DNA from 3 places in the Lysinibacillus sp. fkY74-1 genome. Region 1 is predicted to be linked to each of the others. Evidence: predicted binding sites of a transcription regulator. Region 1 holds the regulator's gene; each other region holds the start of a gene.
What was found. The regulator LexA, encoded in region 1, represses DNA repair genes until DNA is damaged. The targets are predictions, from matches to a motif close to CGAACATATGTTCG.

Region 1 (4,723 bases):
ATTTTACTTATCTGTTAATTCCAGATAAGATTCTTTTATTCTTTTTGCCTATATTGGTCATTGGACGTGTACTATCACCTTTAACACCTTGGTGGGACAGCCTATTGGGTTCACTCGTTGGTTTTGGCATATTATATAGTATTGCGGTTTTATCGAAAGGTGGAATGGGAGGAGGGGATATAAAATTATTCTTTTTAATTGGTCTTGTTCTCGGTACTATTCATACGCTGTTGACTTTATTTTTAGCTGCTATCATTGGTATGATAGTCGGAATAGTTGTCTTATTAAAGCGTAAACAGGGAAGAAAAACACCTATTCCCTTTGGCCCATCAATTGCATTAGCCGCTAATATTGTTTATTTCTATGGAGATTCGTTCATCAAGTGGTACTTAGGTTTTTGGTAAGTATTTAATCTTCAATTTTGTGGAGGGGAATCAAGTGAAGCCGATTATTGGAATTACAGCTTTTGTAGAAGATGATTTATCAGCTCATTTAAATGCTGCTTACAGCAAAAGTATTATTGAGGCGGGCGGTATCCCCCTCATTATTCCGTTAGGGGTTGAGGAAGATGCTGCACAAATTTTAGCCCTTACGGATGGCTTATTGCTATCGGGAGGCTATGATGTACATCCTTTTTTATTTGGAGTGGACCCTTCACCAAAGTTAGGTAAAATTCATCCAGCTAGAGATGCCGTAGAATTAGCATTAATTGAGGCTGCATTTTTACGAAAAATGCCTATTTTCGGTATTTGTCGGGGTATCCAAATATTAAATGTTGCATTAGGCGGGACGTTATATCAGGACATTGATAGTGACCATTATAGTACAAAGCTTATTAAACATATGCAACAGGCCGGTAGATCAGTAGCAACGCATTATGTACAAATTATTGCGGAGAATTTATTAGCCACTATTCTGGAACAAGAGAAAATTGCCGTCAATTCTTTTCATCATCAATCAGTGAATGTACTAGCGGAGAATTTAAAAGTTGCAGCGAAATCAAGTGATGGCATTATTGAAGCGGTGGTACATGAGGAATTACCATTCTGCTTGGCTGTCCAGTGGCACCCAGAGGAATTAGCTATAGCAGGAGATCCGCATGCACAAAAGCTATTTGCAGCGTTTATTGAAGCGAGCATAAAATTTAAAAAAGAGGCTTAAAAGGCCGTTGTCAAAAGAATCCAATAGTTTATGGATTCTTTTTTTGCGTAAAAAAGAGGATTTATGCTCAGTGAAGGAACACAATCCTCAAACCCTCATTTAATTAATGTACACGGCGATACAGACCAACAACTTGTCCCAAAATGGATACTTGATCGACGATAATCGGTTCCATTGATGAATTTTCAGGCTGTAAACGGAAATGGTTTTTTTCCTTAAAGAATCGTTTTACAGTAGCTTCATCTTCAGCTGTCATGGCTACAACAATGTCTCCATTATTAGCCGTTGATTTTTGCTTCACAATCACTAAATCACCATCTAAAATTCCTGCTTCAATCATCGATTCACCCATAATTTCTAGCATGAATAACTGATCCTCACTCGTGCCATATGTATCAGGCAGTGGGAAATACTCTTCAATATTTTCGATAGCTGTAATAGGAGAACCTGCTGTAACCTTCCCTACAAGTGGTACATGGATGACGTGTTGCTTTTGGATGGATTCTTCAGGTTCAAGAATTTCAATAGCACGTGGTTTTGTTGGATCTCGACGAATAAAACCCTTTTGTTCTAATCGAGCCAAATGACCATGAACAGTTGAACTTGAAGCAAGTCCAACAGCTTCCCCGATTTCACGGACTGATGGCGGATACCCTTTAGCTCGTACCTCGTCTTTAATGAACGCTAAAATGTCCTCTTGTCTTTTCGATACTTTTTTCATGATTGCTCACCTCTTTTTTCTAATATCATTCTTCTTATTTGATAGTATAACAGAATGCGAACACGTATGCAAACATAGGTTCGAAAAGTGTTTGACAAAAACGTTTGTTCGCTTTATTATGGGAACATATATTCCGAACAAACATTCTAGAAAAGAGGTTATAATGATGAAATGGTTAAAGAAAAATACACATATCACTATATTATTAGGTGCTTGTTTACTCTTCGCAAGTTACCTTTACATCACTGATCCGGGGGATGTTAATTACGCTGAAATTCAAATTGAACATGGGGATAGCTTGTGGTCGTTAGCCGAACAATACCGTGGTAAAATGAGTAAAGAAGATTGGATTAAACTTGTCAAATCAGAAAATGAGTTAGCAGATATTAAAATCGTGGCGGGTAAATCTCTAGTCATTCCAGTTTTGAGTGATCAAGCCAGTCCCATCAAAACCATTGAAATTGCGAGAAACGAACAATGAAAAATAATCAAATGACGGCTGTTGTCTATTGCCGGGTAAGTACTGAAAAAGAAACGCAAAGCTCCTCGTTAGAGCGCCAACAAGAAGAATTAGTGCTCTGTGCTAAAGAGCAAGGCTATGAAGTAAAGGGTGTTTTTAAAGATAAGCATAGCGGTTATGATGTTGAACGCGAAGGCTTACTTGAAATGCTTGATTTTATAAAAGAGAAGGAAGTAAAAGCTCTTTTTGTACAAGATGAAACTCGTTTAGGCCGTGGAAATGCCAGGATGGCAGTATTGCATTTATTACAAAAATCAGCAACAGATGTTTATTCGATGCGTGATGCAGGACCAGTTCAATTAAACGAAATGGATACGATGCTACTAGAGATTTTAGCAATTGTAGAAGAGTATCAACGTAGAATCCATAATGCGAAAATCCGCAGAGGTATGCGACGTGCTGTGGAAAATGGCTATCGCCCTGAAAATAACCTATCCAATCGTGGGAATCCGCATGGTCAGGAACGGAAGGAACTCCCTGTTGATGAAATCGTGAAGCTACGTAATCGTGGTTTTACCTTTGAGGAAATTTCCATTACTCTTAGAGGATTAGGCTTTGAGGTAAGTAAGGCAACCGTACATCGCCGATTCCAAGAGCATCAAGAAAAATTAGCAGGCAAATAATATAGCCTGCTAATTTTTTTAATACAAGCTTTCGATAATAACATTTTGGGGTAGTTGAAAAGGGTTATCTTTATTAATTCGATCATAAAACATAATACCATTTAAATGATCGATTTCATGTTGTACAACGATAGATTCATAGCCTTTTAAAGACAAAATAAATTCCTGTCCATCAATAGTATAGGCTTTTACTTTAATTCGTTCATATCTTGGTACAAAACCGTGAACTGGTCGATTAACAGACAGACACCCTTCTCCCTCAGGCAAATAGATCATATTTAAAGAATGGCTCATTACTTTTGGGTTAATGAACATCATTTCGGGTTTTTGGTCATGATCTTCAAAAAGGACAGCAGACATTCTTTTATCTACGCCAATTTGATTTGCAGAGAGGCCACTACCAGGACGTAGCTTATACTTTTTTGTTAAAATCGGATCTTGGCTGTTTTTTAAATATTGAAGCATAGAAAATAATATATGTCGGTCCTCTAAGGGAACTGGTATGGCAACATCTTGTGTTTGTTTTCGTAATAGGACCGAGTGTTCTTTTACAAAATCTTTCATAGTAATCATGTAATCAGGATGAAATTTTGCCATCGAAAAATACCTCCTCCGTATTCAGAAGTTTTTTCAAGCTAATTTGTATGGTCGGATCATCCATTATTGACCAAGTGCCTAATACCATTTACAGGAACTTCTTCCATTTCCACGAGCTTAGTAGTTTAGTGTTTAATGTTCTTCTAACCTCCTAACAAATTGTCCCACTCTTCACGTAAGACTGCGTAATAGTATTCGTCCCACCATTCATCCCCATATGGTATACACTTTTTAAAAAAACCTTCACGCCTCATTCCGATTTTTTCCATAACTTTATAGGAAGCGATATTTTCGGGCTGACACGTTGCAATAATTCTATGAAGTTTCTTTTCATTAAATCCATAGTCTAATACAGCATGTGCAGCTTCAGAAGCAAAGCCTTGATTTTGGTAAACTGGATTTAGTACCCAACCGATTTCATATGTATGATCACCGAAATAAGGATGGAAAACAATATGACCAATCACTTGCTTGCAATTATTTGAAACAATAGCAAAATGTTTTGCTTTGTCGCTGCTATTTTCTTTAATAAATTTCTTTGCCTGATCTTCAGTGAAAACACCTTCAGGCATATAATGCATCACTTTTTCATCTGAAGTATAGCTATAAACAGCTTCCCAGTCCTGTTCTTGAAATGTTCGAATGAGTAATCGCTTAGTTGTCACGTTCACATGTATATCCTCCAATATATAGTTAAATTTTTCCTTCCATATAATACTTATACACTTCAAACATCTGGAAGTCATGTATTTTTTTATTTCAACAGATTGAATAAGGGTTGGTATAACTGCATTTAATGGGAAACCGTGCTATACTTTGCATACCGAAGTCAATAAGATAGGTACTGAAAGGTGTGTAACTATGTTATCAAAAGAAAAAATTAACCGTATAAATGAACTTTCTGCTAAAGCAAAAAATGGTCAACTAACGGATGAAGAGGCAAAGGAGCGAACAGCGCTTCGTAAAGAATACTTGGATACATTTAGAGCAACGATGCGTGATACGATTGAAAACGTAAAAGTGGTTGATGCAGAAGGAAATGATGTCACGCCAGAGAAGGTAAGACAAGCGAAAAAAAATAAATTTCTAAATTAATGTGAC
Region 2 (4,723 bases), 1.3 Mb from region 1:
TCGTTGTGAGGCAATACTAATGAGCATGGCCGTCGGTAGCATTTCCTGATGAAACGTCGTAATCGCAACATAGAGAGATGGTGCTACCAATGCCAAACTAATACCAAAGAAACGTAAGATACGAATGAGGGAACTAATCATCCAATGCTGATAATAGTCTTCTGCTGATTGCAAAAAGGAAGTAAATAATGCAGGCACCACTAAGACAAAGGGGGTACCATCTACTAGAATCGCCACTTTACCATCTAATAATTCACCAGCTATCACATCAGGACGTTCGGAGTTGTAAACGGTTGGAAACATGGTGTTTTTAGAATCCTGAATAAAATCCTCAATATAGCCACTTTCTAAAATGCCATCGATATTAATGCGGTCTAACCGCGCTAACACCTCTGCTACAATTTTGTCACTGGCGATACCATTTATATACATCACAGCGACGTCTGTTTGTGTCACTTCACCAATGACTCGGGACTTAATCCAAAGATTTGGACTTTTTATTTTGCGTCGAATGAGTGCGGTATTCGTACGCAAAGTTTCAGTAAAGGACTCTCGAGGTCCCCTAATGACGGATTCGGTTGATGGCTCTGTCACAGCTCTGTCTTTTGCACTTTTCGTACTTGTTACAATGCCTTCCGCAAAGCCATCTAATAGAATAACGGTCTCACCATTCAGTATGGCATGATAAAGTGTGGTAAAATACTCGATATTCATCACGTCACCAACAGTTAAATAGGAACTTCGCACATATTGATTTATGGTAGTAATTTCTATTTCTTGTTCTTCCTCAATATTCGCCATTAATTTATCAATGACAGAATCCGAAATCATGGTTTTATCGGATAAGCCATCAATGGAAATAATAGCGAGCCGATGGGGTTCAGCTTCACCAATTGTAATTTCTCGTATAATGATGTCATTGCTATGACCAAGAGTGTTTTGAATGACCTTTATATTTTTGGCAAGGGAAGTATTTAATAAATCGTCCGTTGTAAGGGATGGGGAGGGATCGATCTTGTTTGATATGGACATGCGCTTTCCTCCTCAAATGAATGTTCATTATTTATAGAATGGACAACTTTATGCGGAGATAAACGAAAAAAGGAATGAAATTCTAGCTACTATTTTTCAAATAAAAAAACAGTATTTCCTTTCAAAGACTGAAAGGAAAATACTGTTTTATGTACGATACTCGTATTGTAATTCATCTAAACTAGCATCCACGTCCACATGTAAGTTATGATCGTTAAAGAACCATAAATCTTTTTCATCGATGTAATAGGTTACGCCATCAATGACTGCTTCAGCTCCAATAGCAATGGGCTCTTCTCGCGTCATACCTAGTGAAAAGCCTTCGTGAAAAGGACTTGAGCCACCATAGCGTGCATAAAAGCGAATAGTATCGCCTGGTTCTACTTCCATCTCTTGCTTGAACCATTGTAGGGCTTCATTTGTCAGTGCAATTTTCATAGTGAATGCTCCTCTCTTCCTACAGCCATTTTACCTTTGGCTCAGTGCCATTTTTAATACGTGCAATATTGGCACGGTGACGATAAATAATAAAGGTAAATAAAAAGGCTACCAAGATGCTTAATGCAAAGTCACCTGTAACAAAATAATAAACGATTGAATAGATAAGTGCTACTAAAGCGGCTATCATAGATGTTAGGCTGACGATTTTTGTGAGTTTCAATGTCACAAGAAAAGCAATTAGGAGCAAGACAAACAATGGCCATGAGTAGCCTAATAAAACACCTGCAGATGTGGCAACGGCTTTTCCACCACGGAAATTGGCGAAAATCGGAAACATATGACCAATCACTGCAACAAGACCTAGGATTAAGGGATGAATAGAACTGTCTGAGAATATGGGAAGTGCAGCTAGTAAGACAGCGGCAGTCCCTTTTAGAACATCCATCACAGTCACAACAATACCGGCCTTTTTTCCTAATGTTCGAAATGTATTCGTTGCTCCTAGATTACCGCTTCCGTGTTCTCGGATATCGGTAGTATAAAAAATTTTACCTATCCATAGCCCTGAAGGTATAGAGCCGATTAGATAAGCACATAAAATAATAAGTCCATTGATCATAGTTGGACTCCTTTCATTCATAGTCCATCACTTGGTACTAATAGTTTGTAACAAGTATTTTACACTTTTTCTTGCTAATCTACAATGTTATGAAGGAGAATTCCTAAGGAGTCTTGAATTCAATACAAAAGAAACTAAATGTAAATTGGAGATAGGCTTTTAGACATGATTGATGAAGGCACGAAAAAAGTCTTTCTTAAAATTTAGGCAAAATGGCAATTTTGTCAATCGTTCATTCCTTTGGTAGAATAGAAGTCTAACTTTATTCATTTACATGGAATGACGCAGAAACACTATTTTGCAACTAAATAAGCTACGATGCGTCAGGTGTTTACGGATACTAGTGGTTGTCTGTCTTGCTTAAATTCCAATTTTAAGCAACTGTTGAAGATGTTTACTATTGAAATGTTTATTAAAACTGTGAGCAATTTTTAAAAATTTAATTGGACCTGTCGCTAACTATTGACAGGAAATGCTATTATTATTAGGATGAGAACATAAATAGAACATGTGTTTGTTTTTTGGAGGGGAATTTTGTTGACGAATAAACAGTCACCTAGCGTCTATAATGATGACGCTATACAAGTATTAGAAGGATTAGAAGCGGTGCGCAAACGACCAGGCATGTATATCGGTTCGACAGATGGCCGTGGACTTCATCACCTTGTGTATGAAATCGTAGATAATGCGGTGGATGAAGCATTGGCTGGCTTTGGATCTCATATTATTGTCAAGATTCACAAAGACCAGAGTATTAGCGTACGCGATTTCGGCCGTGGAATGCCAACTGGTATGCATAAGATGGGTAAACCTACTCCTGAAATTATTTTTACCGTCCTACACGCAGGTGGTAAGTTTGGACAAGGTGGTTATAAAACAAGTGGCGGTTTGCACGGTGTAGGTTCTTCTGTTGTGAATGCGCTATCAACTTTTTTAGAAGTAACCATCCATCGTGATGGGAAAAAATATCGCCAGCGCTTCGAGCATGGTGGACATCCAGTGACAACACTTGAAGAAATTGGTCAAACAAAACAAACAGGAACGCTTGTTCATTTCCTACCTGATGAAACAATCTTCTCTGTCACAAAATTTAATTATGATACTTTAGCAGAACGTTTACGTGAGTCGGCTTTTTTATTAAAGGGCTTAAAAATTGAATTAATCGATGAGCGCGAGGAAGGCAAAAATGATGTGTTCTTTTATGAGAACGGCATTGAAGCTTTCGTTGCGTATTTGAATGAAGAGAAGGATGTTCTTCATCCTGTGAAATATGTTGAGGGTATTCAAGACGATATTGAAGTAGAGTTTGCCTTCCAATATAATGATGGTTATTCTGAAACGATTTTATCGTTTGTCAATAATGTACGTACACGAGATGGCGGTACACATGAAACAGGTGCAAAAGCAGCCTTGACGCGTGTCTTTAATGAATACGCAAGAAAAATTGGCTTATTAAAGGACAAGGACAAAAACTTAGAAGGAACGGATATTCGAGAGGGCTTAGCGGCTATCGTATCTGTTCGTATTCCAGAGCACTTATTACAATTTGAAGGACAAACAAAGGGCAAGCTTGGTACGAGTGAGGCTCGTTCAGCGGTAGATAGTGTGGTGTCTGAGCAAATTTTATATGTGCTAGAGGAAAATGCTGAATTGTCAGCGTCTCTTGTGCGTAAAGCGATTCGTGCGCAGCAAGTGCGTGAGGCGGCTCGTAAAGCCCGTGAGGATGCACGAAATGGTAAGAAAAACAAAAAGGGTAGTACGATTCTGTCTGGGAAATTAACGCCTGCACAGTCACGTAATGCGGCGAAAAATGAATTATATTTAGTCGAGGGTGATTCAGCGGGTGGTTCTGCAAAACAAGGTCGTGATCGAACATTCCAGGCGATATTACCACTGCGTGGGAAAGTTATTAACACAGAAAAAGCCAAGCTACAAGATATTATGAAAAACGAAGAAATTTCAACGATTATTCATGCGATCGGTGCAGGTGTAGGTACAGATTTTGCTGTGGAGGATTCAGCCTACAATAAGGTAGTCATTATGACCGATGCTGATACGGATGGTGCGCATATTCAAGTATTGCTACTAACGTTTTTCTATCGTTATATGCGTCCACTCATCGAGGCTGGAAAAGTCTTTATTGCGTTACCACCACTTTATAAGGTTTCGAAAGGAACTGGCAAAAAAGAAGTGATTGAATATGCTTGGACAGAAAACGATTTACAAAAGGCCATCAAACAAGTTGGAAAGGGTTACATATTACAGCGCTATAAAGGTCTTGGAGAGATGAATGCTGACCAGCTATGGGATACAACAATGAACCCTGACACACGGACATTAATTCGTGTCACTATCGAGGATGGTGCACGTGCAGAGAGACGTGTCACGACGTTAATGGGCGATAAAGTAGAGCCACGTCGTAAATGGATCGAAGCCAATGTAGACTTCGGTATGGAGGATGATGCTAACATTTTAGAAAATGAATTCATCCAACAAGAGGAGGGCCAAGCATGAGTAGTACAGAAAAGTTTCAAGATTTACCTTTAGAAGAAGTAATGGGTGACCGTTTTGGTCGCTATAGTAAATATATTATTCAAGACCGCGCGTTGCCAGATGCACGTGACGGTCTTA
Region 3 (4,723 bases), 1.5 Mb from region 1:
CCAGTGGAAAAAGAGCTGATGGTTAAGGCACTTTTATGTAGTGATGCTGTTGAGCGTGATCAGAAGGAAATTGGTGATCCGACAGAAATAGCGCTTGTAAAATTAGGGAAGCAGTACGGCTTAGATGAATTGATGATTCGCGAGCAATATCCAAGACTGGCTGAAATTCCATTTGATTCGGCGCGAAAGCTTATGAGTACTGTAAATCAAATAGATAAACGGCCTGTTCTGATTACCAAAGGGGCATTAGATGTTCTCTTACCTAAAGTGACTAGAATAAAAACGGCAGCAGGCATTTTTGATATGACAGCTCAGCATCGTCAAAAAATCGAAGCGGTCAATCATGATTTTTCGAGGAATGGTTTACGGGTGATAGCCATTGCCTATAAAGATGTTTTACCACAGCAAACAATTGATACAAGAGTGGAAAAGGATTTAATATTTGTCGGCCTAGTGGCTATGATGGACCCTCCAAGAAAAGAGTCCAAAGAGGCAGTGGAAAATTGTATTAAGGCAGGCATTAAGCCAGTTATGATTACGGGTGACCATAAAATTACGGCCACAGCGATTGCCCAACAAATTGGGATATTAAAAAATCCAGATGAAGCCATTGAAGGACATGCTCTCGAAAGCTTCACAGATCAAGAGCTACAGGAAAAAGTAGATGATTACTCTGTATATGCCCGTGTGACACCTGCTCAAAAAATCCGTATCGTCAAGGCGTGGCAGGATAAGGGACATGTTGTCGCAATGACGGGGGATGGCGTCAATGATGGACCTGCATTAAAACAAGCAGATATCGGGGTGGCAATGGGAGTGACTGGTACAGAGGTAGCAAAAGATGCCTCGTCTATGATTTTAACTGATGATAATTTTTCAACGATTGTCAAGGCTATTGCCAATGGTCGTAGCATTTATACAAATATTAAAAATGCCATTTTGTTCTTATTATCAGGAAATGCGGGAGCTATTTTTGTAGTGTTGTATGCCACAGTCCTTGGCTTACCAGTTCCTTTTGCGCCCGTCCATCTATTATTCATTAACCTATTAACAGATAGCCTTCCAGCAATCGCAATCGGATTAGAGCCGAATAATAAGAAAACGATGAAGGACAAGCCTAGAAATGTTCATACCCCTCTATTAAATAAATCATTTACGACACAGGTGGTGCTTGAAGGAATTTTAATTGCCATCTCCACCATCATTGCTTTTCAAATTGGATTATCAACTGGCGATACATTAACGGCAAGTACAATGGCGTTTACAACACTTTGTTTATCAAGATTAGTGCATGGCTTTAACTCCAGAGCCAAACAATCGATCTTTACGATTGGTGTATTTTCGAATAAATATGCATGGATTGCATTTTTAATCGGTGTCCTAAGCTTGCATATTGTATTGTTTATGCCAATGCTAACAACGGTCTTTGAAGTGGCTCCATTAACAATTGCCCAATTAGGCTTTATTTATAGTCTATCCGTGTTACCGTTCCTCGTAAATCAATGGTATAAGCTCCTGTTTGTAAGAAGTCGATAGGAGAGAAATGAAAGTTCAAAGCCACCTACATATAACGAGTAGGTGGTTTTGCTATTGTTTAATGAGATCGGAGATGTTAAGTGAGATGCACAAGCTTAAAATGTACAAAAAAAACACACTATTAAAAATTGATTTAATAATGTGCAACGTAATGGATGGTTAGCATCATCCATCATGCCATTTTTATTGGGCTGGCGCTAGTAGCCAGCCTTTATTCTTACTGAGTTCAATCAATTTAGACCCAAGTATAGCATAGCGCATATGGAGTTCACCATATTTGGCAAGGTGCTTTTGCTTCACTGACAATTCCAATGCTTGGCTTACAGCAACTAAAGAGGAAGCAATATTCATAGATATAATGGCACTAATTTCGCTATCATGAATGATGGATTTTCCACGGATATCCGTTATTTTCATTTTACTGAATGCCAAAGTTGGAGTGGGGGCAAGCACGCCATTTTCCTTTAATAACAATGTCAGCTGTTTATTTTCCTCTTTTAAACATTGAATAAATTCCAAAATCATAATCTTTAATTTTTTATCCCGGGTATGATTAAAAAATCCATGGCTTGAGGCAATATAGCTTTGATTGACACCGAGCTGCGACCAAAGTCTAAACATTTCCTTAAACTGTAATGATGCTAGATTGTCATTTATCATCGTTATTGTGACACTTCCTAACTCCTAGTATTTATCTAAGATTAGGATGGAACAGTTTATGACATTCTATTCATCTTTTACAATAAAAGTTTAATACAAGGGGCATTTTAATAATACGTGCCATACGGATACATATGTGGGGAAGGGTAATGGTATGGATATGGATAAGGGTATTGGCATGGTTTCGGCTTCTTTTGCTTGCACGAAGAATTATCAGTTGCTGATTCTACACGATTACAGCTTTTTGGTGGTCCAATGTAAGTAGATGGAACAATCGGTGCAATAGTTTTCTTCCATTGTTCCTCATCTAAACAATAGGTGTGCGCCATTATATTCGCTGGTGTAAATTTCAATATATCGGAGCCTAAAATAACCTCTGGTGTTGGAGCATCAAAAATAGCTAGTAAATGGGTGTTATCTTCTGTGGCAATCTCATAATGCCACCAGCCCTGTGGGATATTGGCTACTTGCCCAGGCTTAATCGGGTAGTTTTGAAGTTTTTTTGTAAAGGGATTTAATAGGGAAACCGTTGCTGCACCAGAAATACAATAGACAAGCTCAGCTGCATTTTGGTGATAGTGTGGCTCAATAACATTATCTTTGCTTAAAAAAATATCCAGTAAAGAGGTATTTTCTAACGTATTTAATTGCTCAACACCAAGAATATTAATGTAATTTCGTGCATCTTTTTTAAAAAGCGTACTTTTGTTGACATCAAAGGTGAACTCTGCAGAAGGCGATGTATAATCGACATTTGTGTTAATACTTACATCCTTTCTCACTAAAATTGTGATATTCATCATCATCACAGATTATGATTGAAATGTTTATAGACTTATACAAATGCCTAGCGTTTGTCTAGAACTCCTCGCAAGCACATGCTAGAGAAATTGTATGAAATTACCACTGCTATTAAAGAACGTATGTGCGTATACTAAAAGGAACGTATGTTTTGTTTTGTGGGGAATGGAAATTTTAGCATAGTAGCCATGACTTTCAATGTTGAAGTTTTCTCGCAAACGTCCCCCGAAACATAGTAGAAAGGATGAGACAATTTGATCAAAGATCGAGGAGCCATGAAATGGACATCGATGATGCTTCCAGAGCATTTAATGCTTTTGAAAAAGTGGAAACAAGAGGTACTGACAGAACCGCCAAGGGAACGTGCAGAATGGGAACTGGAGGAATTACAGCAAACCATCACGCATGCATTATCGCAACGTAACTATATTATGTTAACTATTTGGGAAGAGGCTAATTTTGTACAATATGGTGGCATAATTAAAGGGATGAACGAGTTGGAGCTTCTGCTAGAAACAATTACAACAACGAAGCATATCGCATTGAAACATATTTATGCTGCATATATAGAAGTGGATGGCAATAACGGTATTTAATGCAAAATCAAGTAAATGATATTCGTGCAGATCATCGTATGAATGGTACGATTCCAGCGGATGACAAAGTCACTCATTTGAACATCGCAAATGAGTGACTGTCTCCTTATAGGTGCAATTGCATCACTATTTGCTCACCAATTGGTCCCATTCGTCTTTCACCATTATCTTCAAAACCTACGTTGGTATACAAATTCTGCGCAGCGATGTTCTTGTGATTTACCACTAACACTACTTCGTTAAATTCTTTAAATTCATGTTTGACAAAGTCAGCCAGTAACAGCATTGCTTTTTTTGCATAACCCTTTCCTTGCTGTTTATGGTCCATAGATAAAGCAGTAAGTAACATCGCCTGAGGATTACTAGAATATTCCTGTACTCTTTCAGTGGCATGAAGTACGAAAAAACCAACAGGTATTGTATTACTTAAAATCACAATAGGGTACTGTCCAACTTTTTCGATTGTAATCTCTTTTGGTAAGGCAGTAAATCGGTGCTGTTCTGCAGGCAATTCAAACTCATTTAACTGCTCTACATAGTCTTCTGAAAAATGTACTAATTCAATGTTAATTGTGTCTTGCATAAACAAGCCTCCTTTTTTATTATTGTATATATAGAACAAACGTTCGTCAAGGGAGCTTGTTTAATCATCATGCGAGCCAGAGTTCTTTTACACTATAAATTACCAAAAAATAAAATAAAAGAAACACTCACAATTAGAATCAGTGTTAAAGCCATTGTCACTATACCTCTCAGCAAGGTCGCTAAATTTCTGACATCTTTCATTCCTACAACACTCAGGTAGAAACATACGATTGACAATAACAATGTCAGTGTCAATGGGTGAAGATGGACATAGGTAACAAAAAAGTCTTTTAAGGAACCGGACAGAAAAAATAATAAGATGCAACCTAAAGATAAAATAAAGGACCAGAAATTTAAATTAATTCCCATTTGTTTCCTCCTCTCTACTAAAACGATATTTCTATAAAATCTATAATAGAGTAAAGGATGCAAAAAGAGGCCACTTGGATGTAAGTGACCCCTAGAACCAATAAAGGAGTGTCATGTAAAGTAGAAAGAACTTTACAATACTATTATTATGTTAAGTTATCAATTGGAGATAGTTA

Region 2: a site for LexA is predicted at 2,596-2,609, ahead of parE (DNA topoisomerase IV subunit B). Genes of this name have one in related genera too.
Region 3: a site for LexA is predicted at 3,113-3,126, ahead of ACE1MS_RS13115 (YolD-like family protein). Genes of this name have one in related genera too.

The regions. Positions count from the first base shown of each region.
Region 1 is NZ_CP170173.1:1,187,576-1,192,298, forward strand. Features, by position in the region: gene ACE1MS_RS05495 (prepilin peptidase) at 1-404, shown strand, start outside; gene ACE1MS_RS05500 (gamma-glutamyl-gamma-aminobutyrate hydrolase family protein) at 439-1,161, shown strand; gene lexA (transcriptional repressor LexA) at 1,265-1,882, opposite strand; gene yneA (cell division suppressor protein YneA) at 2,049-2,363, shown strand; gene ACE1MS_RS05515 (YneB family resolvase-like protein) at 2,360-3,025, shown strand; gene def (peptide deformylase) at 3,044-3,622, opposite strand; gene ACE1MS_RS05525 (GNAT family N-acetyltransferase) at 3,766-4,293, opposite strand; gene ACE1MS_RS05530 (DUF896 domain-containing protein) at 4,484-4,717, shown strand.
Region 2 is NZ_CP170173.1:2,473,929-2,478,651, reverse strand. Features, by position in the region: gene ACE1MS_RS12025 (spore germination protein) at 1-1,032, opposite strand, end outside; gene ACE1MS_RS12020 (HesB/YadR/YfhF family protein) at 1,180-1,470, opposite strand; gene plsY (glycerol-3-phosphate 1-O-acyltransferase PlsY) at 1,490-2,092, opposite strand; gene parE (DNA topoisomerase IV subunit B) at 2,630-4,606, shown strand; gene parC (DNA topoisomerase IV subunit A) at 4,603-4,723, shown strand, end outside.
Region 3 is NZ_CP170173.1:2,662,925-2,667,647, reverse strand. Features, by position in the region: gene ACE1MS_RS13130 (cation-translocating P-type ATPase) at 1-1,536, shown strand, start outside; gene ACE1MS_RS13125 (DUF3231 family protein) at 1,720-2,196, opposite strand; gene ACE1MS_RS13120 (cupin domain-containing protein) at 2,304-3,002, opposite strand; gene ACE1MS_RS13115 (YolD-like family protein) at 3,252-3,593, shown strand; gene ACE1MS_RS13110 (GNAT family N-acetyltransferase) at 3,700-4,176, opposite strand.